2 regions of the Mycobacterium lacus genome follow, and region 1 is predicted to be linked to the other one. Evidence: riboswitches for the same ligand, from Rfam matches in the RefSeq annotation. Region 1 holds a riboswitch; the other holds the start of a gene.
What was found. A riboswitch is a leader RNA that binds a small molecule or an ion and turns the genes downstream of it on or off. The one in region 1 is predicted to bind cobalamin.
Positions count from the first base shown of each region.

Region 1 (7,794 bases):
TGCGACTTTGACCGAACCAATCAAGGATGAAGTGGGTCCGTGGCCACATACTCGGCGGCGTCATTAAACGCGGCGCTGCGCTCGAACGGCTACCCGACGACGGCCCGCACGGGTACATGACTTTCGCCAATCCGGTCGGGCGAAGAGTGGCTGATGGAGGCGGGATGACTACGAGTGGGTGTTCGCACAATGGCATGTAATGGCCGGCGAGGCACTAGTGTTTTCGGCACTGCCGAAAACGCCCTAAGCAACCGACAACTTATGCCGCCAGAGGCATCTCCCGCACCATTCGTTGCTACCAGAACCCGAAGATCGCACTTGAACTGCCCGACTTCTTCAATTCGCCGAGTCATACGCCGCTCCTCGAACAAGGAACCCATCACAATGAAGCAGTGCGACGAACCTGATACATCACGTCAACTCTTCGGCAGCAGCGGCCACCGAGCTGTCACCTTTTCCCGGCCGGGTAGCCAGAACCCCGCGACAGCCAACGCAAGTTGCTAGTGCGAAGAGTTGTCTAACGCAACAGTTGTCCTCTGCGCGAAACAGTAGGCCGCGAGGGGCCTACAGCGCAAGGGTTTCTTGTTGGGAATCTCGTTAACGAAACGATGAATTGACGGTGAGCAGCCCACTGCGACCGAGGGTTTCGGGGGCGGGCATCATGGGGACAGCGTCACGGCTGGTGGTCCGCCCAGTGCGGGCCACCGAGTCAAGCGCCTTTGCTGGTGGTTTGCGTCTTGGCGGGTCGGCTGTCGTTGCCCAAACGGTCGGCGTTGTACCCCGCCAGTCTTGGCGGCCCCGGACGTTGGGATTCACATGGGCTATACGATTGCGCGACAACGCTTTTAGCTTGCCGATCTGCTGGCCAGGGTCGCCATGGCCAACGCCGATGTTGGGCGCGGGGACGAACCGGGCGGCATCGTCGAGCCGCTCGGCGGTCAGAGATACGGTCGACAAGCGACACGTTGGCAGACATGTCGCTTGGTTCCAGCGAGTACGAGAATGCCTGGCACACAGGCTAATAGGAGCTTATTGGCTATCCGTTACCGGCGCCCAATGGCGCTGCAGACGCGAGGCCTGCGGACTGCGCTGGGGCGCACACGTCGGCGATCCACGTGAGCGCTTGCCTTTGTCCCACCGATTTGCCGTCGACGGCACGGATTCATCAGCTGTCGTCGTCGCCGTCTCCTGGTTCGGAGGAGGGCCCTGAGTCGGCGCCCCAGGTCCCCGGCATCATCGGCATGCGCGGGCCGCCGCCGAAAGCATCGTCGGTCAGCGTTGTCAAGCCCGCCGCCGTAGCGGTCTGCGTAGGTAGGGTTCCGGCAAAACCCAGGGTTCTCGCGCCCCGATCCGAGGCTGCCGGCGCGACCCGTTGCTCGTCATCGGGCTCCAGGTCCATGTACTCGTAACCGCGGCCGACCTGTTTGACCTTCGCCCGGCGGCGCCGCTGCGATCGCGCCGGCTCCTGGGGCGTCGGCGCAACCGCGGGGGCCTCGACACTGTCGGGTTCGGCCGCCTTCTTTCGGGCACCACTGCCCGCCGCCTTCCTGGCAACCGAGTCCAGGCCACCCGCGAGGTAGCCGAAGCTTTCCATGCCCGCACCCATGCCCGCACCGATGCCCGCACCGGTCACCGGCGGTGGTGCGGTAGCCGGCGGCGGTGGCGGCGCCGGCGTGGGGGCCGAAGCGGTCGCCTCCGCGGGGGCCGGTGCCGGGTTCGGGGTGGACGTCGGGATGCTCGGGGCGAGCGCCGCGACTGGCGGCGGTACAGGTGCCGTGACGGACAGCGCGGCTGGGGGCACCGCAACCAGCGCCGCCAAGCCCTTGGCGCCAATCGGCACCAACACGGCGCCGGCAGCCAACGACGCCGCCGGGGCGGTCACCAAGGCCATGACAGCCGGCAGCAGCACAAGCGTCTGCTCGAGCAGGGTCTTAAGCAACGCGATGGTGTCGGTGATGATCGTGCCGATGGCTTCGACGGTGGCGAATAGCAGGGCGAAAGCGATAGTCGCGGGATTGCCCGTGGCGAACGCGGCCGCGAGATCGGCCGCGATGAATGCGAAGGTTTGCGACAGCAAGGCGACGTAGGTACCGATGTCCATCGGGTAGCCGAGGGCAAACGCGATGTTCAGCGGGCTAAGAAAAGTAAGGGGATTCCCGAGGATGAGCAGGTAAGGATCAATTCCGGCGAACATCGTTTGCAGGAAGGGGATGTGGGCCAGCCAGTCGATAGCCGGTTGGATGACGTTGTTGTAGAAGGCGGTGTAACCGATCTCCTGCAACCATTGCAGGATCTGGTTCTGCCAGTCGGGGGGCGACCCGAACAACTCGTCGGAAGCGGCCGCCGGCGCGTTGGCTTTCATGATCTGCGGCGCCGTCGTGGTCCGCGGCGCGGCGGCCACCGCGGCACCGGCAACGCCCTGATAGGCGCTCATCACGGTGGCGGCCTGAATCCACATCCGCACGTAGTCGGCCTCGTTGAGCGCGATCGGGATCGTGTTAATGCCAAAGAAGTTGGTCGCCACCAACACTGCGTGCGCGGCATGATTGGCGGCCAGCTCCGGCAATGTGGGCATGGCAGCCAGTGCAGCGGTCCAGGCGGCGGCCGCGGTTTCCTGTCGGGAGGCCATGGCCGCGCTATCGGCGCTGGCCTGCGTCAACCACGCCAGATACGGCGCATGGGCGGCCACATATACCTCGGCGGCCGGGCCGTCCCAGGCCCCGGCCTGCACCGCCGCCAGCAGCGCCGCGAGTTCCTCGGCGGTCTCAGCGTATTCGGTGCTCAGCGAACTCCAGGCCGCCGCGGCAGCCAGCAACGGGCCCGGGCCCGGGCCGCTGCTCAGCAACGCCGCGTGCACCTCAGGCGGTGAGGCCATCCAGATCGGGGCGGTCATCGGAACCCAAGAACGGGAAGCATCGATGTCGATCAGCTCTCTCGGGGTACACCGCCCCGGGTCGCAGGACGCGATGACGCGAGTCTCCTGGCTCTCGGATCGTCGCTCGCCTCACCTTCCAGCTGGACGCCGTGGCATATGAGGGTGGCTCCCCGATGACAGTGGCGGGACCGCGCCGGATTCACACCGGCTTCCTGCATCGTCATCGCCTTACGGGTGGATATTGTTGCATTCCGCCGGTCCAACCGATAGCTGAGCGACGGGTAACCCGGCCGGCGCCGTCGACGCGCACACGCAGGTGACAACGGAACCATTGCCGGCCAATACTTTTCGTGATCCTGAGAATCTGCTGGAAGTTCTGATGGTGCGGCGGGTAGCGTCGGCCCGGTGGCGCACCTGCTCGGAGCTGAGGCCGTACACCTGGAATATCCGACCCAGGTGGTATTCGAGTCGGTCACGCTCGGGGTGAACGACGGCGCGCGGATCGGCATCGTCGGACGCAACGGCGACGGCAAGTCGAGCCTGCTGGGCCTGCTCACCGGTGAGCTGCGGCCGGACTGCGGCCGCGTCACCCGACGCACCGGCGTACGGGTGAGCGCGCTGAGCCAGGCCGACACCCTCGACCCGGACCGCACGGTCGGCTGGACGCTCGTCGGCGACCAACCCGAACACCGGTGGGCGGGCAACCCGCGCATCCGCGACGTCGTCGGCGGGCTAGTGTCCGATATCGCCTGGGACACAATGGTTTCCACGCTCAGCGGTGGCCAACGCCGACGGGTGCAGCTGGCCAGGCTGCTGGTGGCCGAATGGGACGTGATCGCGCTCGACGAGCCCACCAACCACCTCGACATCGAAGGCATCACCTGGCTCGCCGGCCACCTGCGGCAACGCTGGCCGCGCGCTAGCGGCGGGCTGCTGCTGGTGACACACGACCGCTGGTTCCTCGACGAGGTCGCCACCACGATGTGGGAGGTGCACGACGGGATCATCGAGCCGTTCGAGGGCGGGTACGCCGCGTACGTGTTGCAGCGCGTCGAACGGGACCGGCTGTCCGCCGTGACCGAGGCCAAGCGGCAGAACCTGATGCGCAAGGAGCTGGCCTGGCTGCGTCGCGGGGCACCCGCGCGAACGTCCAAGCCCAAGTTTCGCATCGAGGCCGCCAACCAGCTGATCGCCGACGTGCCGCCGCTGCGCAACAGCGTCGAGTTGGCCAAGCTGGCGACCGCGCGGCTCGGCAAGGACGTCATCGATCTACTCGACGTCTCGGTCTCGTTTAACGGCCGCCCGGTGCTGCGCGACATCGAATGGCGGATCGGCCCGGGCGAACGCACCGGCATCGTCGGGGCCAACGGTGCCGGGAAATCCACCCTGCTGGGATTGATCGCCGGCACCGTCCAGCCCGATACCGGGCGGGTCAAGCGCGGCAAGACCGTCAGGCTGGCGGTGCTCGACCAGCAGGGCGACGAACTCGCAGCGCTCGCGGGCGACCGGATCGCCGACGTGCTGGGCCGGCTGCGCGGCGGCTACGAGGTCGAGGGCCGTGAGGTCACCCCCGCCCAACTGTTGGAGCGACTCGGTTTCGCGCGCGGCCAGCTGTCCGCGCGGGTCGGCGAGCTTTCGGGCGGTCAGCGGCGGCGCCTGCAGCTGATGCTCACGCTGTTGAGCGAGCCGAACGTGCTGCTCCTCGACGAGCCCACCAACGACGTGGACACCGACATGCTGGCCGCCACCGAGGACCTGCTCGACTCCTGGGCCGGCACCCTGATCGTCGTCTCGCATGATCGGTACCTGCTGGAACGGGTCACCGATCAGCAGTACGCGATTCTGGATGGCCGGTTGCGACACCTGCCCGGCGGCATCGACGAATGCCTGCGGCTGGCTGCCCGTCCCAGGCCGGCGGCCGTCGAGGCGCCGCCCGCCAAGCCGAAGGCGATGTCCGGCGCGCGGCGGCGTGCCGCCGAGAAGGAACTGGCCACGATCGACCGCCAGCTCGCCCGCCTGGCCGAGCGGATCGCGGCCAAACACACCGAACTCGCCGAGCACGATCAGTCCGACCACGTCGGCATCACGCGCCTGACGGCGGAGCTGCGCGCCCTCGAGGACGAGGTCGTCGCGACGGAGGGACGCTGGCTGGAGTTGTCGGAGGTGCTCGAATGAGTGCCTACCGCACGGTGCCCTACTGGCCGGGGGAGGCGCTCCTCGCGTTGTACCGGCGGCGCGGCCCGGTGATCAACTCCGGGGTCGGCAGGCATGGCTACACCTATCTGCTGGGGGCGGAGGCGAACAGGTTCGTGTTCGCCAATGCCGAGGCGTTCAGCTGGCGGGAGACCTTTGAGAGCCTGGTTCCCGTCGACGGCCCGACCGCGCTGATCGTCAGCGACGGGGACGACCACCGGCGCCGTCGCAGCGTCGTGGCACCCGGGCTGCGGCACCGGCAGATCCAGGACTACGTGCAGACCATGGTGACCAATATCGACGCGGTGATCGACGGCTGGCGGCCCGGCCAGCGGCTGGACATCTACCAGCAGTTCCGCTCGGCGGTCCGGCGCGCCACCGCCGAGTCGCTGTTCGGCCAGCGCCTGGCCATCCACTCGGACTTCCTCGGCGAACAACTGCAACCCCTGCTGGACCTGACCCACCGTCCGCCGCAGGTGATGCGGCTGCAGCGACGACTCAACTCCCCCGGCTGGCGGCGGGCCATGGCAGCGCGGACACGCATCGACGGCCTCGTCGACGCCGCCATAGCCGACGCTCGCAACGATCCCCGGCCCGACGACCATATGCTGGCCATGTTGATCAACGGGCGCTCCGAAGAGGGTCAGACGCTGAGCGACAACGAGATTCGCGATGCGATCGTCTCGCTCGTCACCGCCGGCTACGAGACCACCAGCGGCGCGCTGGCTTGGGCGACCTACACGCTGCTGACGCTGCCCGGCGCCTGGGACACCGTCGCCGACGAGGTGGACCGCGTGCTCGGTGGCCGGCCGCCGGCCACCCCTGACCTCGACGCGCTCGCCTACCTCAACGGCGTTGTCCACGAGACGCTTCGGCTGTACTCGCCCGGAGTCATCTCGGCCCGCCGGGTGATGCGCGACCTCACGTTCGACGGTCACCGCATCCGGGCGGGACGGTTGCTGGTCTTCAGCGCGTACGTCACCCACCGGCTCGCCGAATTATGGCCCGAGCCAAGGGAATTCCGTCCGCAGCGCTGGGACCCCAACTTACCGGGCTACCGCAAACCGGCACCACACGAGTTCATCCCGTTCAGCGGGGGGCTGCACCGGTGCATCGGGGCAGTGCTGGCCACCACCGAGATGACCGTGATGCTGGCCCGGCTGGTCGCCAGGACCACGCTTCGGTTGCCGGCTCAGCGCATTCGGGCGGCCAATTTTGCGGCGCTGTGCCCCCGGCCGGGGCTGACCGTCGAGGTCACGCGATCAGTGCCAGCGCAGTAAGACGAGTTCAGAGCAGAATCCCGGACCCATCGCCAGCATCAGCCCCGGGCTTCCGCTGGGCGGCTTCTTGGCGATCGTGTCACGCAAGATGTGCAACACCGAGGCCGACGACAGGTTGGCGACCTCACCGAGCGAGCGCCAGGTCAGCTCGAGCGCCTGCGGGGGCAACGCGAGGCTCCTGGCAATCGCGTCGATGACCTTGGGACCACCGGGATGGCTCACCCAGGCGCCGATGTCGTCCGTGCTTAGCTGGTGCATGGCGAGGAACGCAGTGACGTCGTCGGCAAGGTACCGGTCGATAAGGGTGGTGAGGTCCGGCGAAAGCCGCAACTGCAGGCCGTGGGAACCGACGTCCCAGCCCATGATGTGCAACGAGTCGGGGTACAAGCTGCTGCGCGAATCGACAATGTCGGGCCCGCTCGCGCCGATTCGCTCGGCACGACGGTCGCCGACGGCGACCACTGCGGCCGCGCCGTCGCCGAACAGCGCGGTCCCGACCAGGCCCGACACCGTCGGTTTGACCGCGGGGTAGGTAAGCGAGCAGAGCTCGACCGACACCAGGACCGCGACGTCGTCGGCCGCGCCACGCAGGTAGTCGTGCAGCCGGCCCACGCCCGCTGCCCCGGCCACGCAGCCCAGACCGAACAGCGGCATCCTGCGCACGTCGGGGCGCAGGCCAATCCGCCCGGCGATCCGCGCATCCAGCGACGGGACCGCGACACCCGTGACGGTCGTGGTGGCGATCATGTCGATGTCCCGGGGTGCCAGGCCCGCCTCATCGAGCGCGCCCATCAGGGCTTCGATGCCGAGTTCGACGGCCTTTTCGATGAAGATCTCGTTCGCTTCCCCGAAGTCGATCAGCGATGGATACCGTTCCAATGGCAGCACCAGGTGGCGGCTGTTGACCCTCGCGGCGGCATGCAGGCGCCGAACGATCTCCTCGTGCTCCTTCAGACCGGGGAATTCGACGAACGAGTCGGTGATCTCACGCTGGCCGTAGCGGTGCGGCGGCAATGCCCCGAATACAGCTGCGATGACGCTCATGGCCCTGCTTTCTAGGTATTAAACGCGCGTCTAATATAGGTCGGCTAACCAACACTTCTCAGGCTTGAGAGTTTATGGGTGTTTGCGCGTTCTTGCAAAGCCGGTCATAGTCAACGTCTGTCACATTTCGTCATTCAATGACGTCGTCGTCGTCCGCCGGGCGGAGCGCCATCGCAATTAACGCCTGGGGGCTTAACGAGTCGATGACGTCGTCGCTGACAGCCCCTTCTAACAGGGGTTTTTCCGACGCGCCGGCCAGCAGCAATAATTTGTCCAGCAGTCCGGTTCGCCGGAGCTCGTGAATAGGGATCCGCATTAGCAAAGACCGAATCTTCTCCTCGGCCAATTCGTCATGACGACTGCCCGACAGTTGTTGGCCGAGGTAATGTGCCAGCGCTGTCG
Region 1 covers NZ_AP022581.1:1,671,801-1,679,594, reverse strand. Annotated here, with positions in the region: gene G6N24_RS07670 (PPE family protein) at 1,166-2,893, opposite strand; cobalamin riboswitch at 2,954-3,134, opposite strand; gene G6N24_RS07665 (ABC-F family ATP-binding cassette domain-containing protein) at 3,281-5,050, shown strand; gene G6N24_RS07660 (cytochrome P450) at 5,065-6,348, shown strand; gene G6N24_RS07655 (type III polyketide synthase) at 6,331-7,392, opposite strand; gene G6N24_RS07650 (type I polyketide synthase) at 7,523-7,794, opposite strand, start outside.

Region 2 (7,794 bases), 920 kb from region 1:
AGGCAAATGAAATCCCTTCTTACCGAAGGGATCCGGTCAGGTGAGATACGCATCGACACACCGTCGACGGCGATGCTGGCACGGGTGATCATTGGCATCCAGTGGATCCCGGAGAACATCCTCCGCACGATCGGAACCCGTGCGTCACTCGTCCTCGCCCGCGACACGGTATTACGCGGTATCGCCGCGCGGGGCAAATAGAGGCGCCTGGGATCGAGTCTGCGCACAGGGCGTCGGCGCGGCCGGAAATCGCGCCGTCACCGCAGCCTCGATGCCATGGCCGCAGACTCGGGACGCAAAGCACGCAATCAGCCAGGCGCGCTGATCGGGTGGCTACCGCCGCGCCGGACGGACGCCGTCGCCGCCGGCCCGGGCTCCACCGCCCCCCGTCGGCGCGGCCACCAACAGCAGAACACGGGCAGTTTGGCCGGTGCAGCGCGAACCCATCATGCAAAGTGCACATAAGCCCTACAATCGGGCCGTGGTTTGGCAACCGCCTTCGCCGCGCGTGCAAGAGCTGATCCGCAAGGGCGCGTGGATGGCTCTCAATCCCCCAAGGGAGTGGCTCGAGGAATTCGATCGCGCCACGCTGGCGGCTAGCCCGCCCATCTCCCAGGACCCCGGCCTGGCGGCGGTGGTTACTCGCTCCAACCGCGCCAATTTGGTCCACTTCGCCTCCGCCATGCTGCGCAATCCCGGCGATCCGGTGCCGGCAAACCTCAGCGCCGAGACGCTGCGCATGGCTCGCGATCTGGTGCGCCGTGGCCTGGACGCATCCGCGCTGGAGGTCTATCGCATCGGGCACAACGTGGCCTGGCGGCGCTGGGTGGAAATCGCGTTCGAACTTACTTCCGACCCTGAAGAGCTGCACCAGCTGCTCGACGTGCCATTTCGGTCGGCCAACGAGTTCGTGGACGCCACCCTTGCCGGCCTCGCGGCGCAGATGCAGATGGAATACGCGGATCTAACCCAAGACATCCGCGCCGAGCGCCGCAAGATCGTCGAGCTCATCCTCGACGGCGCCCCCATCAGCCGAGAACGCGCCGAAGCGCAATTGGCCTATCCGCTCGACCGACTTCATACCGCCGTGATCATCTGGTGTGATGACCCCGACGTCGACGACAATCGGCTTGACCGAACCGTCGCCGCGTTCAGCCAAGCCGTCGGATGCCCGCAGCCACTGACAGTGGTCGCCAGCGCCGCAACTCGCTGGGTGTGGGCCAATGAGGTGGCCTCGCTCAACCCTCAGCAGATCCGCCGCGCGCTTGACGGCACACCCGATGCCCGGATCGCCGTCGGGACCACCGCGTCAGGAATCGGGGGATTCCGCCGCAGCCACCTGGATGCGCTGACGATACAGCGGATGTTGACTCGGCTGCGGTCGCGCCAACGGGTCGCCTTCTTCGCCGATGTCCAGATGATCGCGTTACTCACCGAAAACGCCGACGGCGCGGACGTCTTCATCACGAACACGCTGGGGGACTTCGAATCGGCCGACCCGATGCTGCATACGACGGTGTTGACCTACATCAAGGCGGAGTGCAACGCTTCGCGCGCCGCAAAACTTCTCTACACCCACCGCAACACCCTGTTGCACCGGCTCGAGACGGCTCAACGGCTGCTCCCCAGACCCCTGGACCACACCCTCGTAGAGGTTGCCGTAGCGCTCGAGGCGCTGCAGTGGCGCGGCGATCAAGCCGCTGGTGCCGTGCAAACGCCTTCCGGACAGCACATCGGCGCGTCGTCCTCCGTACCAGACGGGCACCTAAGCCACAGCCAGGCGTAGCTGGCTCCCGACGTTGGGCACCCGTCGCGCGGCAGAGTAACCTTGCCTACGCAGCTGGTCTGCCGTTGCCGCCCCACGCGGCGCCGGCATCGAGCGACACACGTTAGCGATGTGTCGCAAGAGGGAACCCGGTGAGAATCCGGGACTGTCCCGCAGCGGTGTGCAGGAACGACCGCCGTCTTATAGCACTGGTCTGGCGACTGGGAAGCGACGGCCAGTAGGAGCACCACCGGGTGCGCGCCTGCGAGTCCGAAGACCTGCCGGCTGTGCCGGGCGCGCCGCGTCCGGCGGCTCGTCGCCTCGTGGAATGGGCGTATGGCCGTGCCGGTTGCGGTTGCTGTAGAAGAAGGCGCGCGCCGCGGACCGGATCGGTTGTGCGTCCGCCGGCGGTGAGCGCCCCGTCGATTGAAGGACGACATAGTGACCGATAATTTTCGGAAGTTCACCGCAACCATCACCGGCTCCCCGCGCATCGGCCCGCATCGCGAACTCAAGCGCGCGACCGAAGGCTACTGGTCCGGACGCACCAGCCGATCCGACCTCGAGTCGGTCGCCGCCACGTTGCGCCGCGATATGTGGTCAGAATTGGCCGCGGCCGGTCTGGACTCCGTGCCGGTAAACACCTTCTCCTATTACGACCAGATGCTCGACACCGCGGTTTTGCTCGGCGCGCTGCCGGCCCGGGTGGCGAAAATCGCCGACGAGTTGGACCGCTATTTCGCCGCGGCGCGCGGCAACGACGACGTGGCGCCACTCGAGATGACGAAGTGGTTCGACACCAACTATCACTACCTGGTTCCCGAGATCGAGCCCACGACCCGGTTCGCGCTGAATCCGGACAAGGTGCTCTCCGAGCTGAAAGAAGCACTGCAGCAAGGGATTCCCGCACGCCCGGTCGTCATCGGGCCGGTCACCTTCCTGTTGTTGAGCAAGGGCGTCAACGGCGGCGGCGCGCCGATCGAGCGCCTCGAAGAGCTGGTTCCGATCTACTCCGAGCTGTTGTCGCTGCTCGCCGACAACGGGGCGCCGTGGGTGCAACTCGACGAGCCCGCGCTGGTCACCGACATCTCCCCCGACGCGCCCGCCCTCGCCGAGTGGGTCTACAACGCGCTCGGCGCCGTGAGCAACCGGCCCGCCGTTTACGTCGCCACCTACTTCGGCGACCCCGGCGCCGCCCTGGCGGGGCTGGCGCGCACGCCGGTCGAGGCCATCGGCGTCGACTTGGTCGCCGGCGCCGACACCGCGGTGGCTTCTATATTCGGGGCGCCCGAGCTGGCCGGCAAGACGCTGGTGGCCGGCATCGTGGACGGGCGCAATGTCTGGCGCACCGATCTAGAGGCCGCCCTGAGCCGGCTGGCGACCCTGCTGGGTTCGGCGGCCGCCGTTGCCGTCTCGACGTCGTGTTCCACCCTGCACGTGCCGTACTCGCTGGAACCAGAAACCGACCTGGACGACGCCTTGCGGAGCTGGCTGGCGTTCGGCGCGGAGAAGGTGCGCGAAGTCGTCGTCTTGGCGCGTGCCCTGCGCGACGGGCGCGATTCCGTGGCCGACGAGATCGCGGCGTCCAACGCCGCGGTGGCGTCCCGCAGGCGTGATCCGCGCCTGCGCAACGGGCAGGTCCGGGCCCGCATCGACTCGATCGTCGCCTCGGGTGCGCACCGGGGCGACCCCGCGCAGCGGCGGGCCAGCCAGGACGCGCGGCTGCATCTGCCGCCGCTGCCGACCACGACGATCGGCTCCTACCCGCAGACCTCGGCGATCCGCAAAGCGCGCGCGGCGCTGCGGGCCGGCGAGATCGACAACGCCGAGTATGTCCGGCGGATGAAGGCGGAGATCGCCGACGTCATCAAGCTGCAGGAGCGACTAGGCCTGGACGTGCTGGTGCACGGCGAGCCCGAGCGCAACGACATGGTGCAGTACTTCGCCGAGCAGCTGCAGGGATTCTTCGCCACGCAGAACGGCTGGGTGCAGTCCTACGGCAGCCGCTGCGTGCGCCCGCCCATCCTCTACGGCGACGTGGCCCGGACGCATCCGATGACGGTCGGGTGGATCACCTACGCGCAGTCGCTGACCGACAAACCGGTCAAGGGCATGTTGACCGGGCCGGTCACGATCCTGGCCTGGTCGTTCGTGCGTGACGACCAGCCGCTGGCCGACACCGCCAACCAGGTGGCGCTGGCCATCCGCGACGAAACCGTGGATCTGCAGTCGGCCGGCATCGCGGTCATCCAGGTCGACGAGCCGGCGCTGCGCGAACTGCTGCCGCTGCGTCGCGCAGATCAGGAGGAGTATTTGCGTTGGGCCGTAGGCGCTTTCCGGTTGGCGACGTCGGGCGTCGCCGACTCTACGCAGATCCATACCCACTTGTGCTACTCGGAGTTCGGTGAGGTGATAGGCGCTATCGCCGACCTGGATGCCGACGTCACGTCCATCGAGGCGGCGCGCTCCCACATGGAGGTGCTGGATGACCTGAACGCGGTCGGCTTCGCCAACAGTGTGGGCCCGGGGGTGTACGACATCCACTCGCCGCGGGTGCCGAGCACCGACGAGATGGCCGAGTCGCTGCGTGCCGCGTTGCGGGCCGTGCCGGCCGGGCGGCTGTGGGTCAACCCCGACTGTGGGCTAAAGACCCGCAACGTCAACGAGGTGATCGCGTCGCTGCAGAACATGGTCGCCGCAGCACAGGAGGTACGTTCCGGCTAGCTGGCGAGCAGACGTGGAATCGCACGACACGCCACGCGTGCGTGCGATTCTGCGTCTGCTCGCCGGCTATAGCACGTGGACCGGCACGTCGTCGGCCCAGGGCTGCCGGGTCACCATGTCGGCCACCCGGATGTAGCCGCGCTCGAACTCACCGGTCGCGGCGTCCACTAACCGATACTGCTGGGTCTGTCGGTGGATGGGCTGCGCGTCGAGCAGCACGATCCGCACCTCGCCAGGCTCGAACCGGCAGCGCTGTTGCATCGCACCGATCAGTTGCTCGTTGTGCATGTGGCCGTCGCCAAAATTCCATCCGACGGCGGTGCTGCAGATGCGTTCCCCGTCGATGATGGCGTAGTCGTCCTCGTTCTGGCCCGCCATCGCCCGGTGCGCCAGCGTGAACAGCGCCCGGCCGTGAGAGTTCATGGCGCGGAACGCGTATCCGAGATACATCGGGATCTGGGCGCGCTCCTTGCCGTAGTAGCGCTCCAGTTGTGCGGCCGGCATGCTGGCGATCGCGACGATGCCCCTATCGATCTTGTCCTCCGCAGAGGGTTTGACACACCACAGCGTGGTGTCCCAATTACCGGCGTAATAGCGCATGGCGGGCAAGAACGAGATCTTGCGCGGGAGCATGTTGCCCGCGATCACGATCCCCCCGATCATGGCGCACAGAATCGCCACCGGCACAGGGTTTTTCAGGTCGGTCAGGCCGAGACGGGCATGGCCGACGAACAGCGACAGCACGCCGAAGATCATGAACACGTTCCACTCCAGCGGGACGCCCATCGGGATCGCCGTCAGGATCCCGAGGTGGAAGCACACCATCACGATCGCGGCCACCGCCAGGGGCCAGCCGCTGTGGGAGAAGAACAGCACCACGGGCACACACATCTCGACGAAAGTGCTGACGTGAGCGAAGATCCGAGACAGGAGTCCGGGCCGCAGATCGTCGGGGAACCTCTCGAAGAACATGCGCTTGACGAACCGAGGCCGGAACAGCGGGTTGTTGGACATCATCGTGGAGATCACGAACGGGAAGTGGCGGTTGAGCTTCGACGTCGCCGCACCCATCCAGATCACCAGGAACACCACCTTGGCGGCGACGATCATGTCGACACCAAACAGAAAGGTCACCGTCAGCGTCGCGTAGACCTCGCCGCGGGCGGCCAGGAAGACCACCTTGTCGCGCAGCCCCAGCACGCCGAGAAGCAGCAGGATCAGCACGATCTCCCAGACCGGCAGCAGCCCGATCGTGGTGCCCAGCTCCGGTACCGGGCCGGTGCCATCTGCGAACAGCGCCGCCAGCAACATGATCAGCAGCAGCGCGTACAGCGCGACATCCACCGGCTTGCGCTTGGTGCCCTGCGTCAGCGGGACGCGATCGGGCCACGGCGGCAGCCGGATGGTGCCGAAGCGCATCCAGTACAGGATCGAGCCCATCGGCGGGAAGTACCGGTTGTTCAGCGGCCCGAAGCCGCAGCCCAGCCCGATCACCTCGAAAAGCATCGTGTAGAGCACGACCTTCTCAAACACGATCGGCTCGGCGTACCACGCCGTGACGTCGGTGAATCCCTGGATGCCCTTGGTGGTGACCACGATCAGCCAGGCAGCCAGGATATAGAGCAGGACCTTGGCCACGTAGAACAGGTGCAGTGCCATCGGCGTTCCGAAGCCCACCTCGGCCCAGTGCCGGGCCATCGGACGGATCTTCTCGCTGCGGGTGCCCTTGCTCCATTCGGTCATGTCGATCTGCGGCAGGTCGGGCTTCAGAAATCCCATGGTTCGACAGATTAGAACAGGTTCCAGGGGTGTGCGCGGTCCGAATCTCTGTGCATTTTGCACGACGGGTAGTCAATGCTTTGAGCGGATTGATCGTGGCCGCCGGCCTGCAGCTGCGCTCGTTCCGATGCAGCAGTGTAGCACCGGAATTGCGTTGAGCGACAACCGAAGCAGTTACCCGACCGACTTGCCTACGATTCACCTGTCATCAGCGGCGCTTCCACCCCCGGCGGCGCCGGCAGCGACGGCGGTGCGGGCCAGACCGGCGACTTCGGCATCGGAGGCGCTCCCAGTGGCGGCACCCGAGCCAAGGGCGGCCCCGGCGGCGCTGGCCGGGATGGCGGCACCCAGGGCGACAGTCGTCAGGCTCGCAGGCGGGGCAGCGTCCGCTGCTCGCGCCCCGAATACGCGCTCAGCGGCCGGATCAGCGCGTTGGCCGCCGCCTGTTCCATGACGTGAGCGGTCCAGCCGGTGATCCTGCTCATCACGAAGATGGGTGTGAAGCAGGCGATGTCGAATCCCATCAGGTGATACGCAGGCCCGGTGGGAAAGTCGAGATTGGGCTTAATGCCGGTGGCGGACAGCATCTCCGCCTCCAGCACGTTGTAGATGTCCAGCCAGCGCCGGCCGTCACGAACGGCGGCGACGCGGGTCAGCGCCTGCTTCATCGTCGGCACCCGGGAGTCACCGTGCTTGTACACCCGGTGCCCGAAGCCCATGATCTTCTCCTTGCGGGCGAGCTTGCCGCGCAACCATTCCCGCGCGTTGCCCGGGTCGCCGATCTCAATCATGTCGTGCATGACGGCCTCGTTGGCACCGCCATGCAGCCGACCCTTGAGCGCGCCGATCGCCCCGGTGACCGCCGAGTAGATGTCCGACTGGGTCGACGTCACCACCCGCGCGGCGAACGTCGACGCGTTGAAACCGTGTTCGGCGTACAGGATCATCGACTGCTCGAACGCCGACACGATGGCGGGTTCGGGCATCTCACCGAAGCACATCCGCAGGAAGTTCTCGGCATACCCCAGCCCGCTGTGCGGCGGGATCGGGGCCAACCCGCGACGGCGCCGCATGTCGACGGCGACGATGGTGGGTAACACCGCGAGCATGCGCAGCGCCTTGGCCCGGTTCGCCGATTCGTCGTCCTCGTCGGGATCCTCGGCGCCCAGATAGCTGATCGCGGTGCGCACCACGTCCATCGGATGGCAGTTGTCGGGCAGCTTGGCCAGCAGCGACAGCATCGACCGGTCCACCCGGCGGCCGGCGCGTTCCCGTTCGCAGAACAGCGCCAGCTCCGCGTCGGTCGGCAGCTCGCCGCGCCAGAGCAGGAAGGCGACCTGTTCGAAACTGCAGTGCGCCGCCAGGTCCTGCACGGGATATCCGCGGTAGGTCAGCGAATTGGTCTCCGGCACCACCTTGGAGATGGCCGTGGTGTCCACCACCACACCGGCGAGGCCCTTACGGATTTCAACGGCTGGCGCGGTCATGGCTGTGCCTCCTCGGGTGTGGGGGCGTAACCAGCAGCT
Region 2 covers NZ_AP022581.1:747,547-755,340, reverse strand. Annotated here, with positions in the region: gene G6N24_RS03580 (TetR/AcrR family transcriptional regulator) at 1-201, shown strand, start outside; gene G6N24_RS03575 (Rv1453 family transcriptional regulator) at 482-1,786, shown strand; cobalamin riboswitch at 1,880-2,047, shown strand; gene metE (5-methyltetrahydropteroyltriglutamate--homocysteine S-methyltransferase) at 2,207-4,489, shown strand; gene G6N24_RS03565 (DUF3556 domain-containing protein) at 4,556-6,268, opposite strand; gene G6N24_RS03560 (bifunctional 2-methylcitrate synthase/citrate synthase) at 6,631-7,755, opposite strand; gene G6N24_RS03555 (beta/alpha barrel domain-containing protein) at 7,736-7,794, opposite strand, start outside.
Region 2: linked by a shared signal. The riboswitch ahead of metE (5-methyltetrahydropteroyltriglutamate--homocysteine S-methyltransferase) and the one ahead of G6N24_RS07670 (PPE family protein) in region 1 are both predicted to bind cobalamin.